3 regions of the Vibrio sp. ED004 genome follow, and region 2 is predicted to be linked to each of the others. Evidence: predicted binding sites of a transcription regulator. Region 2 holds the regulator's gene; each other region holds the start of a gene.
What was found. The regulator MetJ, encoded in region 2, represses methionine synthesis genes. The targets are predictions, from matches to a motif close to TTAGACNTNTANANGTCTAA.
Positions count from the first base shown of each region.

Region 1 (6,273 bases), 700 kb from region 2:
ATTGCCCGTGAGGCTTAACCATACAACACCCAAGGGGTTTTGTGGACTCAAAGACAGACCTTGAATGAGTTTGAAGAGTTACTTTTAAAAACAGTTTTCCGAATTTTAAAATTTGCTTGGCGACCATAGCATTGTGGACCCACCTGATTCCATGCCGAACTCAGAAGTGAAACACAATAGCGCCGATGGTAGTGTGGGGCTTCCCCATGTGAGAGTAGGACATCGCCAGGCTCCAAATTTATTTTCACTTTTCAAAAGTGAAGACAAAAGTGTTATGAACGACTTGTCAGCGACGACAAGTAGTCCACTGCGGAGTGGTAGTTCAGTTGGTTAGAATACCGGCCTGTCACGCCGGGGGTCGCGGGTTCGAGTCCCGTCCACTCCGCCACTTATTCGATAACCTCGCCTAGTGCGAGGCTTTTTCGAATCTGAAGTAAGATAAATTTTTAGGGGTGTAGCTCCAATTGGCAGAGCAGCGGATTCCAAATCCGCGTGTTGGGAGTTCGAATCTCTCCACCCCTGCCATATTTAAGGCTCTAACAGAAATGCTAGAGCCTTTTTGCTTTTTGGCGTTAAACATGCAATTGACAGAGCAGCAGATTCCGCCAACATCAAAATAGCACGTGCTAGGAGCTCAATTCTCTCTACCCCAACCAGATATAAAACCTCAGCAGAAATGCTGAGGTTTTTTTGTATCTGTCGCTTTTTCAAAGTGGCACGAGTTAAGCCTTAATCCTCTTAAGCTATATGCAGAATCTACAGCGTTTGAGTTGGCAAAACTCTTATATATGCTTCTACAGCTAATATCTTAGTTTCTTGGCGTTGATCTAATGGAGTAAATCTAATTAACACCATGCGACTCTCATCCTTTGAGTAGTCGATAACCGGATAATTAGGCTTTATCCTGTTTTAGCTCTTCTTTTTTGATGTATCACCTGTATTAGCTAGCTTAAGTCGTCGTTACTCTCACCCCTGACTCTAAAATGATTTACTCCTCTCTCATTTCTCACCACTTTCACTTAATTTGAAATTACTGGTTTAGATTGCTAATTGTCATTTAGCCTGTTAACCCTCATATCTATATTTTTATAGTTTTGGGTTCTATCAAAGCGACTTATAGGCATTGAGCTTAGCTGCTTTACAGCTTGTTTAGTTAGTACTCTCGCGCAGTCGATGATTTAGGAATACAGAGACGTCATGATGAATCGAGTTATCTCTTCTTAGCAAACAGAAAATAGAGCACTGTGAGAATTTTGAAGCAAGATAAGACGGGTATGGTGATTTGAGACGAAGGCGATGAATGGATGTAAAAAAAGCCGCTTACGTAAGCGGCCTATGTTCACAAATGGGGCGTGTTAATCTAACTCTTTCTCGGCTTGTTTCGCTTTCTCTATCATAGGAGTAATCGTTGAGCCTTGAACCAGAATAGAGAACACCACAACAGCATAGGTCATTACTAGGATGATCTCTTTTACATCGATGAGCTTATCTTCAATCACCCAGATACCTGATGGTATTGAAAGGGCCATTGCCAATGCTAAGCCGCCGCGTAAGCCACCCCAAGTTAGAATCTTAATTGACCATGGGTTGTAAGTTCTAAAGCGCTTAAAGCCAATGTACGACAAGAAAACACTTAGGTAGCGCGCACTCAATACGAGAGGAACTGCGAATGCCATTAAGATCCAGTCTTCTTGGTGGAACTTGAACAGTAGCATCGACATACCGATTAATAAGAATAGTACGCCATTTAAGAACTCATCTATCAATTCCCAGAAGTGGTCTAGGTGATCTTCACTCTCTTTAGAGAATCCGATAAAGCGCGTCCAGTTACCAATCATAATGCCTGATACCACCATTGCTAATGGGCCTGATACATGAAGCACTTCTGCGAAAGCATAACCAGCTGTCGGGATACCGATGGTTAGCAGTAATTCCATCGAGTGGTCATCGGTGTTGCTGATCAGATAATGGAATATCAAACCTAAAGCAAATCCGTAAACGATGCCGCCAATAGCTTCTTGGACGAACAACATGGTCACGCTGCCTACCGTCGGTGCTTCTGTGCCAAACGCAATGGTGAATAAAGTTACGAAGATGACTAGACCAAAACCATCATTAAATAGAGACTCTCCCTCGATTTGAGTCGAGATTCGTCTTGGAGCGTCGAGCTTCTTTACTATCGCTAACACTGCAATTGGATCGGTTGGAGAGATTAAAGATCCAAAGAGTAAGCAATAAATCGGATCAAATTGAATACCGATGAATTGACAGAATCCATAGAGCACAAAGCCGATAAAGAATGTTGAAAACAGCGTAGCACCAAGTGCGAGTACTGTTATTTCCCACTTCTGGTCTTTTAGGTTAGGTAATTTAATTCCCAAACCGCCAGCAAAAAGCAGGAATCCAAGTATTCCTTTTAGTAGGAAGTCTTCAAAGTTGATACTGGCAACGGTTTCTGAGGCGATGTCAGCCAGTTGGAACCAATTGTTTTGTCCTGCAATGATAATCAATAGAGACAGCATCATTGAGCCAGCAGTGATGGCGATGGTTGTCTGCATTTTACCAATTTTGGTATTCACGAAAGCAATGAGCATTGCCGCTGCGGATAAAAAGCATAAGGTGTAATAGACCGACATTGGAATTCCAACATGTAACAAAGTATGAATATGAATTTTCGTTGTCTCATGCTCAAATAGCAAACATTTTTTTGTCATGAGTCGGTAATCAATTTCCTTTTTTAGACGTCTAGACTCCTTTTTAATGTGTGATAGGATGGAGGAATAATTAAAGGAATGAGGTTGTACCGTGGGAAGTAATGTAAGGCAAAAGATTGACGCTCTGTTGAAGCAACGAATTTTACTGATTGATGGTGGCATGGGCACCATGATTCAGGACTATAAATTGGAAGAGCAAGACTATCGTGGTGAACGCTTTGCTGATTGGCATAGTGACCTAAAAGGTAACAATGACCTTTTAGTGCTGACACAACCTCAGCTTATCAAAGACATCCATTCACAATATTTGGAAGCTGGGGCTGACATCCTCGAAACCAATACCTTTAACGCTACAACCATTGCTATGGCCGACTATGATATGGAAAGCCTTAGTGAAGAAATTAACTTTGCTGCCGCTAAGCTTGCCCGTGAAGCGGCTGATGAGTGGACGGCAAAGACCCCAGAAAAACCTCGATTTGTGGCGGGTGTATTAGGTCCGACTAACCGTACTTGTTCTATCTCTCCAGATGTTAATGATCCGGGTTATCGTAATGTGAGCTTTGATGAGTTGGTTGAAGCTTACTCTGAATCGACTCGCGCGCTTATTAAAGGCGGTTCAGACCTAATTCTTATTGAAACTATCTTCGATACACTAAACGCTAAAGCGTGTGCTTTTGCGGTTGAATCTGTTTTTGAAGAAGTGGGCATAACTTTACCTGTAATGATCTCCGGTACCATTACTGATGCATCAGGTCGTACACTTTCAGGCCAAACAACAGAAGCCTTCTACAACGCCCTTCGTCATGTTAAGCCTATCTCGTTTGGTTTGAACTGTGCATTAGGCCCTGACGAGCTGCGTGAGTATGTCGGTGAGATGTCTCGTATCTCTGAGAGCTTTGTTTCTGCTCACCCTAATGCAGGTTTGCCTAACGCATTTGGTGAGTATGACCTTTCACCCGAAGACATGGCTGAGCATGTTAAAGAGTGGGCTGAAAGTGGTTTCTTGAACTTGATTGGTGGTTGTTGTGGTACCACGCCAGAGCATATTCGCCAAATGTCTGAAGCGGTTGAAGGTGTTACCCCTCGTCAATTGCCAGACCTACCAGTATCGTGTCGTCTATCCGGTTTAGAACCTCTGACCATTGCAAAGGACTCTTTGTTTGTTAACGTTGGTGAACGTACGAACGTGACGGGCTCTGCCCGCTTTAAACGCTTGATCAAAGAAGAGCTTTACGATGAAGCCTTGAGTGTTGCTCGTGAGCAAGTTGAAAATGGCGCTCAGATCATCGATATCAATATGGATGAAGGGATGCTAGACGCTGAAGCGTGCATGGTTAAATTCCTTAATCTATGTGCTTCTGAACCAGAGATTTCAAAAGTACCAGTAATGGTCGACTCTTCAAAATGGGAAGTTATCGAAGCTGGCCTTAAGTGTATTCAGGGTAAAGGTATCGTTAACTCTATCTCTCTGAAAGAAGGCAAAGAGAAATTTGTCGAACAAGCTAAGTTGGTTCGTCGTTATGGTGCAGCCGTCATCGTGATGGCTTTTGATGAAGTTGGTCAGGCTGATACTCGAGAACGCAAAGTAGAGATCTGTACTAATGCCTACAACATTCTTGTTGATGAAGTTGGCTTCCCACCTGAAGACATTATTTTTGACCCTAACATTTTCGCGGTTGCGACTGGCATTGATGAGCATAACAACTATGCGGTCGATTTCATCGAAGCAGTAGGAGATATCAAGCGTGAGCTCCCTCATGCGATGATCTCTGGTGGCGTGTCGAACGTGTCGTTCTCATTCCGTGGCAATAACTACGTTCGTGAGGCAATCCACGCAGTATTCCTATATCACTGTTTTAAAAATGGTATGGATATGGGCATCGTAAACGCCGGTCAGTTGGAAATCTACGATAACGTTCCAGAAGACCTGCGTGATGCTGTTGAAGATGTTGTACTAAACCGTCGTGATGATTCGACGGAGCGTTTGCTTGATATGGCAACTGAGTACCTAGAACGAGCAGTAGGAAAAGTAGAAGATAAGTCCGCTTTAGAATGGCGAACTTGGCCTGTGGAGAAGCGCTTAGAGCACTCTTTGGTTAAAGGTATTACCGACTTTATCGTTGAAGACACTGAAGAAGCTCGTGTTAATGCCTCTCGTCCTATTGAAGTGATTGAAGGTCCTCTAATGGACGGCATGAACGTTGTAGGTGACCTATTTGGTGAAGGTAAGATGTTCTTACCACAGGTAGTTAAGTCTGCACGTGTAATGAAGCAGGCTGTTGCGCACTTAGAACCGTTCATCAACGCGTCTAAAGAAGTGGGTGCGACTAACGGTAAGATTCTGTTAGCTACCGTTAAAGGCGATGTGCACGATATCGGTAAGAATATCGTTGGCGTGGTTTTGCAGTGTAATAACTACGAAATTATCGACTTAGGTGTAATGGTTTCTTGTGAAAAGATTCTTAAGGTCGCTAAAGAAGAGAACGTCGACATTATCGGCTTATCTGGTTTGATCACGCCATCTCTTGATGAAATGGTACACGTGGCCAAAGAGATGGAAAGACAAGGCTTTAAGCTCCCTCTATTGATTGGTGGCGCAACTACCTCTAAAGCGCACACCGCGGTGAAGATTGAGCAAAATTACTCTGAGCCAGTTGTTTATGTAAACAACGCCTCTCGTGCTGTGGGTGTGTGTACCTCACTTCTCTCTGACGAATTGAAACCTGCTTTTGTCGAGAAGTTGGATATCGATTATGATCGTGTTCGTGATCAACATAACCGTAAGAAGCCTCGCACTAAGCCTGTGACACTTGAAAAAGCTCGTGCTAATAAAGTGGCGATCGATTGGGATGCTTATACACCACCGGCACCAGCTAAGCCGGGAGTGCACATATTCAATGACTTCGATGTGGCTACGTTGCGTAATTATATCGATTGGACGCCATTCTTCATGACGTGGTCTTTAGTTGGTAAGTACCCTGCGATTCTTGAGCATGAAGAAGTGGGCGAAGAAGCGCAACGTTTATTCAAAGACGCTAACGATCTGTTAGACCGTGTGGAGAAAGAGAAACTACTTGAAGCTCGCGGTATGTGTGCCATGTTCCCTGCCAACAGTGTCGGTGATGACATTGAAGTGTATACCGATGAATCTCGTACTGAGGTATTGAAGGTTCTGCATAACCTCCGTCAACAAACAGAGAAACCAAAGGGCTTTAACTACTGTTTGTCTGATTACATAGCTCCAAAAGAAAGCGGTAAAGCGGATTGGATTGGTGGTTTTGCGGTAACTGGCGGTATTGGAGAGCGTGAACTCGCAGATGAATATAAAGCGAATGGCGATGATTACAATGCCATCATGATTCAAGCGGTTGCTGATCGATTGGCTGAAGCATTCGCGGAGTACCTGCATAAAGAAGTGAGAAAGGATATTTGGGGTTACTCGCCAGATGAAGACTTATCGAACGATGATTTGATTCGCGAGAAATACCAAGGAATTCGTCCTGCTCCAGGTTACCCTGCTTGCCCAGAGCATACCGAGAAAGGTACGTTGTGGGAGTTA
Region 1 is NZ_CP066149.1:2,144,547-2,150,819, forward strand. Features, by position in the region: rRNA gene ITG10_RS09780 (23S ribosomal RNA) at 1-22, shown strand, start outside; rRNA gene rrf (5S ribosomal RNA) at 116-231, shown strand; tRNA gene ITG10_RS09790 (tRNA-Asp) at 312-388, shown strand; tRNA gene ITG10_RS09795 (tRNA-Trp) at 449-525, shown strand; gene ITG10_RS09800 (sodium:proton antiporter) at 1,356-2,636, opposite strand; gene metH (methionine synthase) at 2,806-6,273, shown strand, end outside.
Region 1: a site for MetJ is predicted at 2,738-2,757, ahead of metH (methionine synthase). Genes of this name have one in related genera too.

Region 2 (6,273 bases):
CAATGTTGCCCTTACCACATAAAGCAATTGCAACACGCTTCTGCGCTTGGAATAGTTGAGAGTGAATGCCTTTCACTAGGCTTGAGGTTTCACTCTTACGAATCACTGCCACTAAGCTCAAGCCAGAGTTAGCTTCTGAGATGAACTCAACCGGCGAGCTCTTGAGCTGCTGGTAGAAACCGTAACAATGGTTCGGGTTCTTAGTTACGCCAGCTCCCACGGCAGCAATCAAAGAGAAACCCTCTTTAAGCTTAATCTCAGCTTCAATCGCGTGATCTTGTAGATATTCTAAAGCGCCACCAGCGATCTCTTCAGTGTAAGCAAGACGCAAACAGTGCTGATCCGGTTCAAGCTCATAAGCAAGAGGCTCAAGTTGAGCGCGCTTAAGCCCTTCAAGCACTTCGCTCTCTAGACGGTCGAAGTCATGCCCGTGACCAAACGTCAGCTGAACGATAAGCACTTCATCCAAGGAGGTAATGATTTTTGCACCACGACCCGATGCCAGTACACGCTCTATCTGTGTAGAGCCCGCCTCTGGCTGGTAGCTGCAACGTAAGCTTAAGTCCATGGCACTTTGAGCCACAGGCTGTAGCGTTCGGCTGTGAAGCACTGGAGCCGCTAGACGAGCAAGTTCACTCGCTTCATCAAGGCGAAGCAGAGGCAATAAACACGCATCCGAAACCAAACGAGGGTCTGCGCTGTATACACCAGCGACGTCACTCCAAATCGTTACGCGTTCAACCTCAGCCAATGCACCAATCACAGTTGCAGAGTAATCCGAGCCGTTACGGCCGAGTAGAACCGTTTCACCTTCAGTATTTTGAGCCATAAAGCCAGTAATCACGACACGGCAATGTGCATGCTGCGCCAAGGCTTCTTTAATCAGAGGATAAGAACGTGCGCGGTCAACTTCAGGTTGAGCACCCACTTCTGCACGCAAAAAGGCACGAGCATCTTGAGCTACCGCTTGTAAATCATGTTGGCACAACAAAGCAGCTAATAGACGTGAAGACCAAACCTCACCGTGTCCTAGAACTTGTGCTTTTTGCGCTTCGCTTAGAGGAGCAGTTAGCTCACCCAAAGCGGTGAATTCTTGTTGAATGGTGGCCGTTAGCTGAGCCGCAGACTCACCTTCAAGCAGCGCTTCAATCAGCTCAAGTTGGAACTGACGAAGTGCTTGCAAACATTCGTGGGCGATACGACCATCTTTGTCGAGCGCTTCAACAAACTCAATCAAGCGGTTAGTGGTTTTACCCGCTGCCGATACCACGACCAAGTCAGTGGCTGATGAGTATTCTCTAAGAATATTGACCACGCGTTGGTAACACTCAGGATTCGCTAAGCTGCTGCCACCAAATTTATGTAGCTGGCGAAAGGTTGCCATTATTAACCCTCCCCTTCAGCGATAAAGCCTTGTGTCTTTTCAAACGCTTGCTTAAGGTCATCAATCAAGTCTTCAGCATCTTCAAGGCCAACAGAAAGGCGCAGTAACTGTTGAGAAACGCCCGCTTCTGCCAGCGCTTCTTCGCCCATCGCACGGTGAGTCATCGACGCTGGGTGGCAGATTAAGCTTTCCACACCACCCAGCGATTCCGCCAAAGAGAATAGCTCTAACTTATCAACAAAGTACTTAAGCGCTTCGAATGAACCTGCAAACTCAAAGCTCAGCATTGAGCCAAAGCCAGACTGCTGTTTCTTCGCGATATCATGACCTGGATGTTCAGGAAGGCTTGGGTGGTAAATAGTGCCGACGAGATCTTGTTGCTGCAGAGACGCGAGGATTTCACGTGAGCTCTCTTCGTGAACTCGCATACGCGCACCTAGCGTACGAATACCACGTAGAGTCATGTAGCTATCAAATGGTGTGCCGGTCGCACCAATACAGTTGCCCCACCATGCTAGCTCTTCAGCGTGCTCTTCCGTTTTCGTGACGACAACACCACCAATAACGTCTGAGTGTCCGTTGATATACTTAGTGGTTGAGTGAATAACAAAATCTGCACCTAACTCTAAAGGCTTTTGGAACACAGGAGTCAAAAACGTGTTGTCGACAGCAACCAGAGCACCAACCTCTTTCGCTTTACGACAAGTTTCTGCAATATCAACCACACGAACCAAAGGATTCGATGGTGTTTCAATTAAGATCAACTTTGGCTTAAGCGCGATCGCCGCATCCAGTGCCGCTTGATCCGATTGATCAACGAATAGAACTTTGAAGTCACCTTTCAGTGAGCGAGTGTTAAACAGACGGTAAGTACCACCGTAGCAGTCGTGTGGCGCGATAATAAGATCATCGCCACCTAAGAAAGCAGAAACCCATAAGTTTAGCGCCGAGGTACCACAGTTAGTGACCACCGCACCTTTGCCCGATTCAAGTTCAAACAGTGCCGTTTCTAATAAACCTCGGTTTGGGTTACCAGAACGGGTGTAATCGTACTTTGGCACTTCACCAAAAGCGGGAAACCCATAGTTAGTCGAAAGATAAATTGGTGGGACAACGGCATGGTGTTGCGTGTCTGACTCGATACCAGTACGTACTGCGATTGTTGCTGGCTTCCGGCTGCTCATAGGTGCTTCCTTACAAGTTTTGCGTCTGAGAATCACAGCTGCTTGTCGGCATTTTGCGGCTGTGTTAGATATATGTTATTCACTTTACTTTCATAAACGTGAGACGTCAACACTTCTAGACGTCTATATGTCTTTGCTTATAGCGGTAAATCCCGCTAAAATCACCACTATTAATTTATTCTAACAACTAAAGTGATGAAGGTACGCAATGGCCGACTGGAATGGTGAATACATAAGCCCATATGCTGAGCATGGAAAGAAAAGCGAACAAGTAAAGAAAATTACAGTTTCTATCCCTCTAAAAGTGTTAAAGGTTCTAACTGACGAGCGTACTCGCCGCCAGATTAACAACCTACGCCATGCAACAAACAGTGAGCTACTGTGCGAAGCCTTTCTACATGCGTACACAGGCCAACCACTACCAACGGATGAAGACCTTCGTAAAGACCGCCCAGACGATATTCCTGCTGAAGTGAAAAAACTGATGACAGAGATGGGTATCGAGTTTGAAGCGTTTGACGAAGAATAAAAACAACTCAGTCACTGCCTTCATTATTGATTCGCTCTAGCTGAACCCTATTGATCACATCGTGCATTGTTTTTATGACTGCGCTGTGAATGATAGACATAAAAAAACCGACTCCAGATGAGTCGGTTTTTTATTATTCTTTTGCGCTCAATTGAGCAGCAGCTATAAAAAGCTATTACGCCATATAGTTAGCAGGCATCTCGATACGAGCAACGCCAGACTCAACAGCCGCTTCTGCTACTGCTTTTGCTACGCGAGGAAGTAGACGTGGGTCCATTGGCTTAGGAATGATGTAGCCTTTACCAAATTCCAGTGCAGTTTCACCCGCCGCTACCAGTACTTCAGCCGGAACTTCTTCTTTCGCCAATTCACGAATCGCTTTAACCGCTGCCAGCTTCATTTCATCATTGATTTCGCTTGCACGCACATCTAGCGCACCACGGAAAATGAATGGGAAACAAAGTACGTTGTTTACTTGGTTAGGGTAATCACTGCGGCCTGTACCCATGATAAGGTCAGAACGAACTTCATGAGCAAGCTCTGGCTTGATCTCTGGATCTGGGTTTGAACATGCAAACACAACTGGCTTATCAGCCATTAGCGTTAGTGCTTCAGCTGGAAGCAGGTTAGGACCTGATACACCCAAGAATAGGTCAGCGCCTTCGATAACATCTTCAAGCGTGCGCTTGTCAGTGTTGTTTGCGAACAGCTCTTTGTATTCGTTTAGGTCGTCACGACGAGTGTGGATCACACCTTTACGGTCAAGCATGTAGATCTTCTCACGCTGAGCGCCACACTTAATCAGTAGCTCCATACACGCAACCGCTGCTGCGCCAGCACCTAGACAAACGATCTTACACTCTTCTAGCTTCTTACCTTGAAGCTCGATCGCGTTCAGCATACCTGCTGCTGTTACAATCGCAGTACCGTGTTGGTCATCGTGGAATACTGGTACATCACAACGCTCAATCAGACGACGTTCAATCTCAAAACAGTCTGGTGCTTTGATGTCTTCTAGGTTAATACCGCCGAATGTATCTGCAATGTTCGCAACTGTATCAACGAACTCATCGATTGTGCGGTGTTTTACTTCAATATCGATAGAATCTAAACCAGCAAAACGCTTAAACAGTAGCGCTTTGCCTTCCATTACTGGTTTAGAAGCAATAGGACCAAGGTTACCTAGGCCAAGAATCGCTGTACCGTTAGAGATAACAGCAACCATGTTGCCTTTACCTGTGTACTTATAGACGTTATCAACGTTCTGTGCGATCTCGCGAACAGGCTCAGCCACGCCTGGGCTGTATGCAAGTGCTAGGTCTTCTGCAGAGTTTGCAGGCTTCGTCAGTTCTACGGCAATTTTGCCTGGAATCGGGAACTCATGATAATCAAGAGCTTGCTGACGGAATTGTTCTTGAGGCGATAATTCTTGAGAGGATTGAGCTTGGCTGCTGTCTTCAGACATAGGTGTAGGTTCCTAGGATATTATTATTTGGGGGATCTTGTTCATGTTAATGGATGTACTTCAAAGTTCCTAGGTGGTTGAAGCCTCTGTCTCATTAAAAAACGAAATTTCACTACTAATAAGACCAGTGAGCAGTTGAAATTACTATCGCTTGTTGAACTTTCGTGCAGAATTTTGGTGACGAGTGATAAGCAAGGAATTGCCGTGCAATAGAATAAAGAGGCAACTGATCGTTACGAGAGATGGATACTTTAATGGGAGTCAGTGATTTTACAAATTGCTGGCAACAAAAAAGGACACCGAAGTGTCCTTTTTATGTCTAAATAGCGAGAATTACTTCTTGCTAGAAAGAGCACCGAAACGCTTGTTGAAGCGATCAACACGGCCGCCAGTATCTACGATACGTTGCTTACCAGTGTAGAACGGGTGACATTTGTCACATACGTCTAGGTGGATTGATTCTTTTGCTAGCGTTGAGTTGAACTCAAATGTGTTGCCGCAAGAACAAGTAGCAGTAACTGCTTTGTATTCTGGGTGGATTCCAGCTTTCATGGGATAACCTCAAGTAGGCCGTGTCGCTATACGATTCTAAGCCGCACACCACACGTAGTTTAAAAAAGAAATAAAGACACCGCATTCGCACAATAGAGTGACGAAGCCATACCTTTAAGGCGCAGTATAGTAATGAATCTATAAGGCAGGATCAACTGATTTGATACATTTTTCACCAATTGTGTCTTTATTTCCTTTTTCAGAAGAAGCGTTGATTGAAATTTGGGGATGATAGATGTCTTCATGCGTTAGCTTGCCCTCTCTTATTCAAACTGCTCCTCGAATTTAACCGCCTTATCCTTTAGACTGTTCGCTCTCGTCAATTCAGATAAAGCCGTCCCTTTATGCGTCCAATGATTGCCCGTGTGGCACTGCCTATTCCACTCGACAAGCAGTTCGATTACAAGATTCCAAACCACCTATTTCCGATAATTGGTGGACGAGTCTCTGTGCCTTTTGGACGACAAACCTTAACCGGAATAGTTACGGCTCTGGTTAACGAATCTGAATTCGAGCTAGACAAGCTCAAGTCAATTAAAGCGCTTTTAGATAACCAACCTGTTTGGCCGGAATCTGTCTACTCACTGTTAACGTGGTGCAGTCAGTTCTATCAATACCCATTAGGTGAGACCTTTGCCAATGCCCTACCGAGTGCGTTACGTAAAGGCAAAACGGCCGACTTCGCGACACTGGTCGAATGGCAGTTAACGCCATCAGGCCGAGACCAACTGATGCAAGGCTTTGGTCGCGCTGTCAAACAAGCCAAAGTGATGCACATGCTTGAGCACGGTCCCGTTCCTCATCAAGAGTTTATTGATGAAGAAGTGGGCAGTGCAGTACTTAAGACGTTGGAAGAAAAAGGCTGGATTGAATCGGTAGAGAAAAAGCCGAAACGCCAACCTTGGCCTGAAGATCTTGAGAACGACCAAGACAAACCCAAGCTTAATGCAGAACAAGCCATCGCGATTGCCACAGTCAATAGTCAGACTGATTTTGGCTGCTTCTTATTAGAGGGCGTTACCGGCTCAGGTAAGACAGAGGTCTACCTGAATATGATCAAGCCGATACTCGATAAGGGTAAACAGGCATTGGTCTTGGTACCTGAGATCGGCCTCACTCCACAAACGATTAATCGCTTTAAACGACGCTTCAATGTGCC
Region 2 is NZ_CP066149.1:1,442,792-1,449,064, forward strand. Features, by position in the region: gene ITG10_RS06480 (bifunctional aspartate kinase/homoserine dehydrogenase II) at 1-1,384, opposite strand, end outside; gene ITG10_RS06485 (O-succinylhomoserine (thiol)-lyase) at 1,387-2,568, opposite strand; gene metJ (met regulon transcriptional regulator MetJ) at 2,777-3,097, shown strand; gene ITG10_RS06495 (malic enzyme-like NAD(P)-binding protein) at 3,273-4,562, opposite strand; gene rpmE (50S ribosomal protein L31) at 4,896-5,114, opposite strand; gene priA (primosomal protein N') at 5,459-6,273, shown strand, end outside.

Region 3 (6,273 bases), 1.1 Mb from region 2:
TGATCTTTTTAACGCCCGGAACTTTTCTCGCAGAGCGGTACAGGTCAATCGTGTGTTGGTGGTCTGTGTTTAGCTTCTCACAGATCTTAGGAAACACACATGATGGACGACGACAGTTAATCTCTGCTTTCGGATCTGAACAACCTAAACGGTACATGTTTGCCGTTGGGCCACCCAAGTCAGAAATAGTACCGGTAAAGCCAGGTACTTTATCTTTAATGTCTTCGATCTCATCCAAGATAGATTCTTTCGAACGGTTTTGAATGATACGACCTTCGTGCTCTGTGATTGAACAGAAAGAACAACCACCAAAACAACCACGCATGATGTTCACCGAGGTTTTGATCATGTCGTATGCAGGAATCTTCGCTTTGCCGTACATAGGGTGAGGTACACGCTTGTAAGCAAGGCCAAAGACGTAATCCATCTCTTCAGTCGTCAATGGAATTGGTGCTTGGTTAACCCAAAGTTCACGGTCACCGTGACGTTGAATCAAAGCACGACCTGAGTACGGGTTTGTCTCTAGGTGCAAGATACGGCTAGCGTGAGCGTAAAGAATACGGTCGTTGTTTAGCTTTTCGTAACCTGGGATACGAACGGCTGTTGTTTTTGCATCGTGACGAGAAGGGCGAATCGTGATCGGCTGCGCTTTTACTTCTTCTTTCTCATCTTTCTTAGTATCACATTGCGTTTCCACTTCGTACGGGTTTACCGGCACGTAAGCTTTGTTCGGTTTTTCGATACGAGAAGAGTCGATGATTTTGAAGCCTTCAGGCGCTGCTGCAAGATTGATTGCCGTACCACGAATGTCTGTCAGCGTTGACATGTCTTCGCCATCAGCAATGCGGTGTGCTACTTCAACCAGTGCACGCTCAGCGTTACCAAAAAGAAGGATGTCCGCTTTTGCATCAAACAATACCGAGCGACGAACTTTGTCCGACCAGTAGTCGTAGTGCGCAACACGGCGCAAGCTCGCTTCAATACCACCAAGAACGATTGGCGTGCCTTTGTAGGCTTCGCGACAACGCTGAGAGTAAACCAGAGTTGCACGGTCAGGACGCTTACCACCTTCGTTATTTGGAGTGTAAGCATCATCGTGACGTAATTTGCGATCAGAGGTGTAGCGGTTGATCATGGAGTCCATGTTACCCGCTGTGATGCCGAAGAATAGGTTAGGCTTACCTAGCTTCATGAAGGCATCTTTATTGTCCCACTTTGGTTGAGCGATGATGCCCACGCGGAAACCTTGAGCTTCAAGTAGGCGGCCAATGATAGCCATACCAAAGCTCGGGTGATCGACATACGCGTCACCGGTTACAATAATAATGTCACAGCTATCCCATCCAAGAGCATCCATCTCCTTTCTACTGGTAGGCAAAAAGGGTGCAGTTCCGTAGCACTCGGCCCAGTATTTTTTGTGTTCGTGAATAGGAGTGATATCGCTGTACATATTTCGACCTCTGATTTTTGAGGCGGGAATTATAGCGGCATGCGCCCTGACTAGCCAGTAGAACATGCCCCTGTTAGTTCTGGTGTCTTTCGTGTTATCGCTTTTAAAATCAGCAAAAGAGCCATACAACAGCATAGTTGAAGCCTTGAATAACGTCGCTAATTTGTGATTTTGATTAGTGTTCGCAGCAGTTTTTGATATTATTCGCGAAAATAAGTCTGAAGAAGTAGATCCACAATGGTCGAAACGTTATTAGTACAATTTGCTCCGATGCTTTTAGGAGCCCAACTGATCTTAACCCTCATCTTGGTGAAAGGGGATATTTGCCCGGGACAACGTGGCCGTATTCACAAGATGTTGCCTGCAATTGGCGTGCTGTGGCTGGCGGTTGCCTCAGTGAAAATTGAAGCCTTTCTGGTCGTGTTCGCAATCTTTTATTTCTATTCTCAAGTTCAAACCAAAAAGACTCGTGATTCTGGCCCTATCTGGGTTATGTATTTGGCGTGTGGTTTGGCGCTGTCGTACGTTGCTATTCAAGCGACGGAACAAGCAACCACAGTCGGCATCATTACGACCCTGTTGTTGGTGGTATTGTTAGGTGCTGCGTTTGGTCATTTATTGCTGACGATCGCAAGAACGCGTTTGCAAGCATTCCACCGTGTTTTGCCTGTGATGGGTGTATTGACGGGTATGTTGGTGGTTTTGGCGACAGTCGTGAACGTTTACTCACTCTCTGAAGCTCAGTTAGAGCCAGTAATTTCCACCTTGCTATTTAGCTTCGCTTTGTTGATCTCTTCTATCGTAGTGTGGTGTTGGCATCTACTGTTTGTTAAGACACCTGAAAAACTTCAACTTACGGTTTCTTTGCTGATGTTATTAGCGGCTGCTGTTGGTTTAACGCCAGTTTGGGCAATGTAACTTTGGGTATTGTAACTTTGGTCATTGTAACCACGTATCTGATTTAAGAAGTGTGATCTGTTTTTTAGCGTGACCTTAGTAAGCGTTCTAAACTTAATTCTAGTCAGTGTGTTCGTAAGGAGTACGAGATGGATTTAAGCAACGTCAAAAGTCTGGATAGCATTATCTTGCTAGGAATAGTGAACGAGAAACTGCGCTTAGAGTGTGACAGTTTTGAAGAGCTCATTAGCATGTATGAGATGGATATAGAAAGTGTCGTCGGTAAGCTTGATATGCTTGGCTATCAATACGACCCACTGACTAACCAGTTTAAATCTTACGCAAGATAGTCTATTTTTCGCGAATCAACAGGTATCGAAAATCATCGGTACTGAAACTAAAAAGTCACAGATTATCTGTGACTTTTTTTGTTTCTGACGGTTGTCTCTTGTACTTGGCGTAAGCGGAGTTAACTGACGATGGTGATTGTTAAACGACCTCGATGCCATCAAGATGACTCTTACTTTGTTGCCTTGCCGTACTAAAGAAAGCCTGTAGGTAGCGCTTGTCTTTTTCTGAGTTTCTTACCGCTGCAAATAGTCTTCTTGAGAGTCCTGTTCCTAATGGCTTACTGGCGATTAAGCCTTGTCTTGAAAACTCACTGATTGCCCAATTTGGCAATGCCGCGACACCTAATCCTGCCGATACCATTTGTACCAACATCAATGTGTTGTCTGCCTGCTTCCATTTCTTCGGCTCGATGCCTGCAGGTTGTAAAAAGTGTTTCACTACATCCAAGCGCTGCTTTTGAACAGGGTAGGAGAGCATAGTGAGATCGCTAAGATCTTGCGGATCAATGCTTGGCTTATCAGCCAAAGGCGAGTTAATTGCCGTGATCAAACGCATCTCGAAATCGAAAAGTGGCTCATAGTGAACCTCTGAACGCGGCTGAATGTCTGAGGTGATCACCAAGTCTAATTCACCAGCCATTAATGCGGGTAGAGGCTCAAAACCAAAACCTGATGAAAAATCTAATGTCACGCTTGGCCAAGCAACTTGGTATTCCTTTAAAGCGGGCATTAACCATTGGAAGCATGAGTGACACTCGATCGCCATGTGCAAACGCCCATTCACGTCCTCTTTTAGGCTTGCGAGTTCGTTCTCTGCTTTAGCGATTCTTGGCTGTATCTCATCGGCGAGCTTAAGCAGAATCTCACCTTCAGAAGTGAATTTAACTGGCCTAGTTTTACGAAGGAAAAGCTGACCGCCAATGCGCGCCTCAAGGTCTTTCAATTGGTGAGAAAGTGCCGACTGCGTCAGGTGAAGAGAGGTTGCAGTTGCTGTCAGTGAGCCGCTGTCTCTCAAGGTAGTCAATGTTCGAAGGTGTTTAAGCTCTATCATGAGTATTCCTCATATTCCCTAAGCCAATTCAATATTTCTTAATAATCACCCTACGGGGTTTTTTATCATTTGTAAACGTCTAGATGTCCAGATGGATTTAAGTTCCTTATCTTAGGTTTATTCAAGATGAATATTTTTAATAAACAAGATGAATATTTGGACGTTGTTCATTATTCCGATTGGGTAGATAGTTTAGCCATCCAGACGCCTTTTTGTGAAAGCAAGAACACAATAGGCAGTCTGAAAAGATACTAACAATTATTGAATAAGGAACAGGTTCATGACTACGACAACGCATATTCTTGGCTACCCACGCATCGGTGAAAAACGCGAACTCAAATTCACATTAGAGAAGTACTGGCGTGGCGAGATTGACCAATCACAGCTTAAGCAGCTCGGCAGCGAACTGAGAAATCGTAACTGGAATGTACAAGCCGAGGCGAATCTAAGCTTTGCAACTGCGGGTGACTTCGCATGGTACGACCATGTGTTAACAACCACTTTGCTTTTGGGCCATGTACCAAAACGTCACGCTGGTGGATCTGAAGAAGAAAAAGCCTTCCCAGACTTAGATACCTTGTTCCGCGTTGGTCGCGGTCAATCTCAAACTCAAATACAATCTCAAAAGCAGCCAACTTGTTGTGGCGGGAAACATGGTTCAGAAAGCGATCAAGATGGTGCTGCTGCATCCGACATGACCAAGTGGTTCAATACTAACTATCACTACATTGTTCCAGAGTTCAGTAAAGATGATTCGTTTGAAGTGAGCTGGCCACAACTGTTTGATGAAGTGAATGAAGCCATTCAAGCTGGGCATAAGGTTAAGCCAGTCCTTCTTGGCCCGTTGTCTTACTTGTACTTGGGTAAAGAAGTAGAAGAGGGCTTTGATCGTTTAGCCTTACTTCCACGTCTACTTACTGCCTACCAAGCGATTTTATCTAAGCTTGCCAAACTGGGTGTTGAGTGGGTGCAAATCGACGAACCTATTCTGTCGCTTGAGCTTGAAAAACAGTGGGTAGATTCATTCAAATTGGCTTATCAAGTGATTCAAGGTGATGTGAAGCTACTATTGACCACTTACTTTGATTCGGTGACGGACACCTTAGACCAAATCGTAAAACTGCCAGTGAACGGTTTACATATTGATTTAGCCGCTGCGCCACAACAACTCGATGAAGTCGTGAATCAATTACCGGAAGAGTGGGTGCTGTCTGCTGGTGTCATCAACGGACGTAATGTTTGGCGAGCAGACTTGGCTGTTCAGCTAGCGAAACTGCAACCTGTGAAAGAGAAGTTAGGCGATAAGCTTTGGGTGGCGAGTTCATGTTCGCTGCTGCACAGCCCAGTTGATTTAGAACTAGAAGATTCGCTTAGCGATGAAGTAAAAAGTTGGTTTGCTTTCGCGAAACAAAAAGTCACTGAGGTTAGCTTATTGGGTGCGGCGCTAGACGGCGATCAAAATGCCATTTTAGCGTGTGAGACTTATAGCCAGCCGATTGTTGCCCGTAAAAGCGCGACTCACGTAAACAAGCCACAGGTACAGGCACGGATTAACACTATTACTAAAGCATTAGCAGAGCGCAGTGCACCTTATGCAGAACGTGCCGCGCATCAATCGGAGGTATTAGGTTTACCACTATTGCCAACTACAACGATAGGTTCGTTCCCACAGACAGGCGAGATCCGTGTTCAACGCAGCGCTTATCGCACCGGAAAGTTGAGCGAAACGGAATACACCACCGCATTAAAAGGTCACATCGCGGATGCGGTGAAACGCCAAGAAGCACTCGACTTAGATGTGTTGGTTCATGGTGAAGCGGAACGTAACGACATGGTGGAATATTTTGCTGAAAACCTAGCAGGCTTCCAAACCACTAAATTTGGTTGGGTACAAAGCTACGGTTCTCGCTGCGTGAAACCAGCGATTGTGGTGGCAGATATCGAGCGTGAAAAACCGATGACGGTGGAGTGGTCGACCTACGCGCAATCACTGACTTCAAAGCAGATGAAAGGCATGCTAACTGGACCTGTCACTATCTTGTGTTGGACGTTCCCACGTGAAGATATCTCACGTAAAGAGATCACTAACCAATTGGCATTTGCGTTGCGTGATGAAGTGTCTGACCTACAAGATGCCGGAATCAACATTATTCAGATTGATGAACCAGCGATTCGTGAAGGTTTGCCGCTGAAAAAACGCGACCATGCAGAATATTTAGAGTGGGCAGTTGATGCCTTTAAGATCTCGGCTGCGAGTGCTAAGCCAGAGACGCAGATTCATACTCACATGTGTTACAGCGAATTCAACGAAATCATTGATTCAGTGGCTGCACTAGACGCCGACGTGATTACCATTGAGACCTCTCGCTCGAACATGGAACTGCTTAAAGCGTTTGAAGAGTTCAATTACCCGAATGCGATTGGCCCAGGTGTTTACGATATTCATTCGCCAAACATTCCGTCACAAGAGTGGATTATTGGTCTACTGAAGAAAGCGGCTGAAAAAATTCCGGCAGAACGCTTAT
Region 3 is NZ_CP066149.1:345,294-351,566, reverse strand. Features, by position in the region: gene ITG10_RS01470 (YgiQ family radical SAM protein) at 1-1,450, opposite strand, end outside; gene ITG10_RS01465 (hypothetical protein) at 1,688-2,368, shown strand; gene ITG10_RS01460 (DUF4250 domain-containing protein) at 2,497-2,697, shown strand; gene ITG10_RS01455 (LysR substrate-binding domain-containing protein) at 2,837-3,748, opposite strand; gene metE (5-methyltetrahydropteroyltriglutamate--homocysteine S-methyltransferase) at 4,029-6,273, shown strand, end outside.
Region 3: a site for MetJ is predicted at 3,820-3,839, ahead of metE (5-methyltetrahydropteroyltriglutamate--homocysteine S-methyltransferase). Genes of this name have one in related genera too.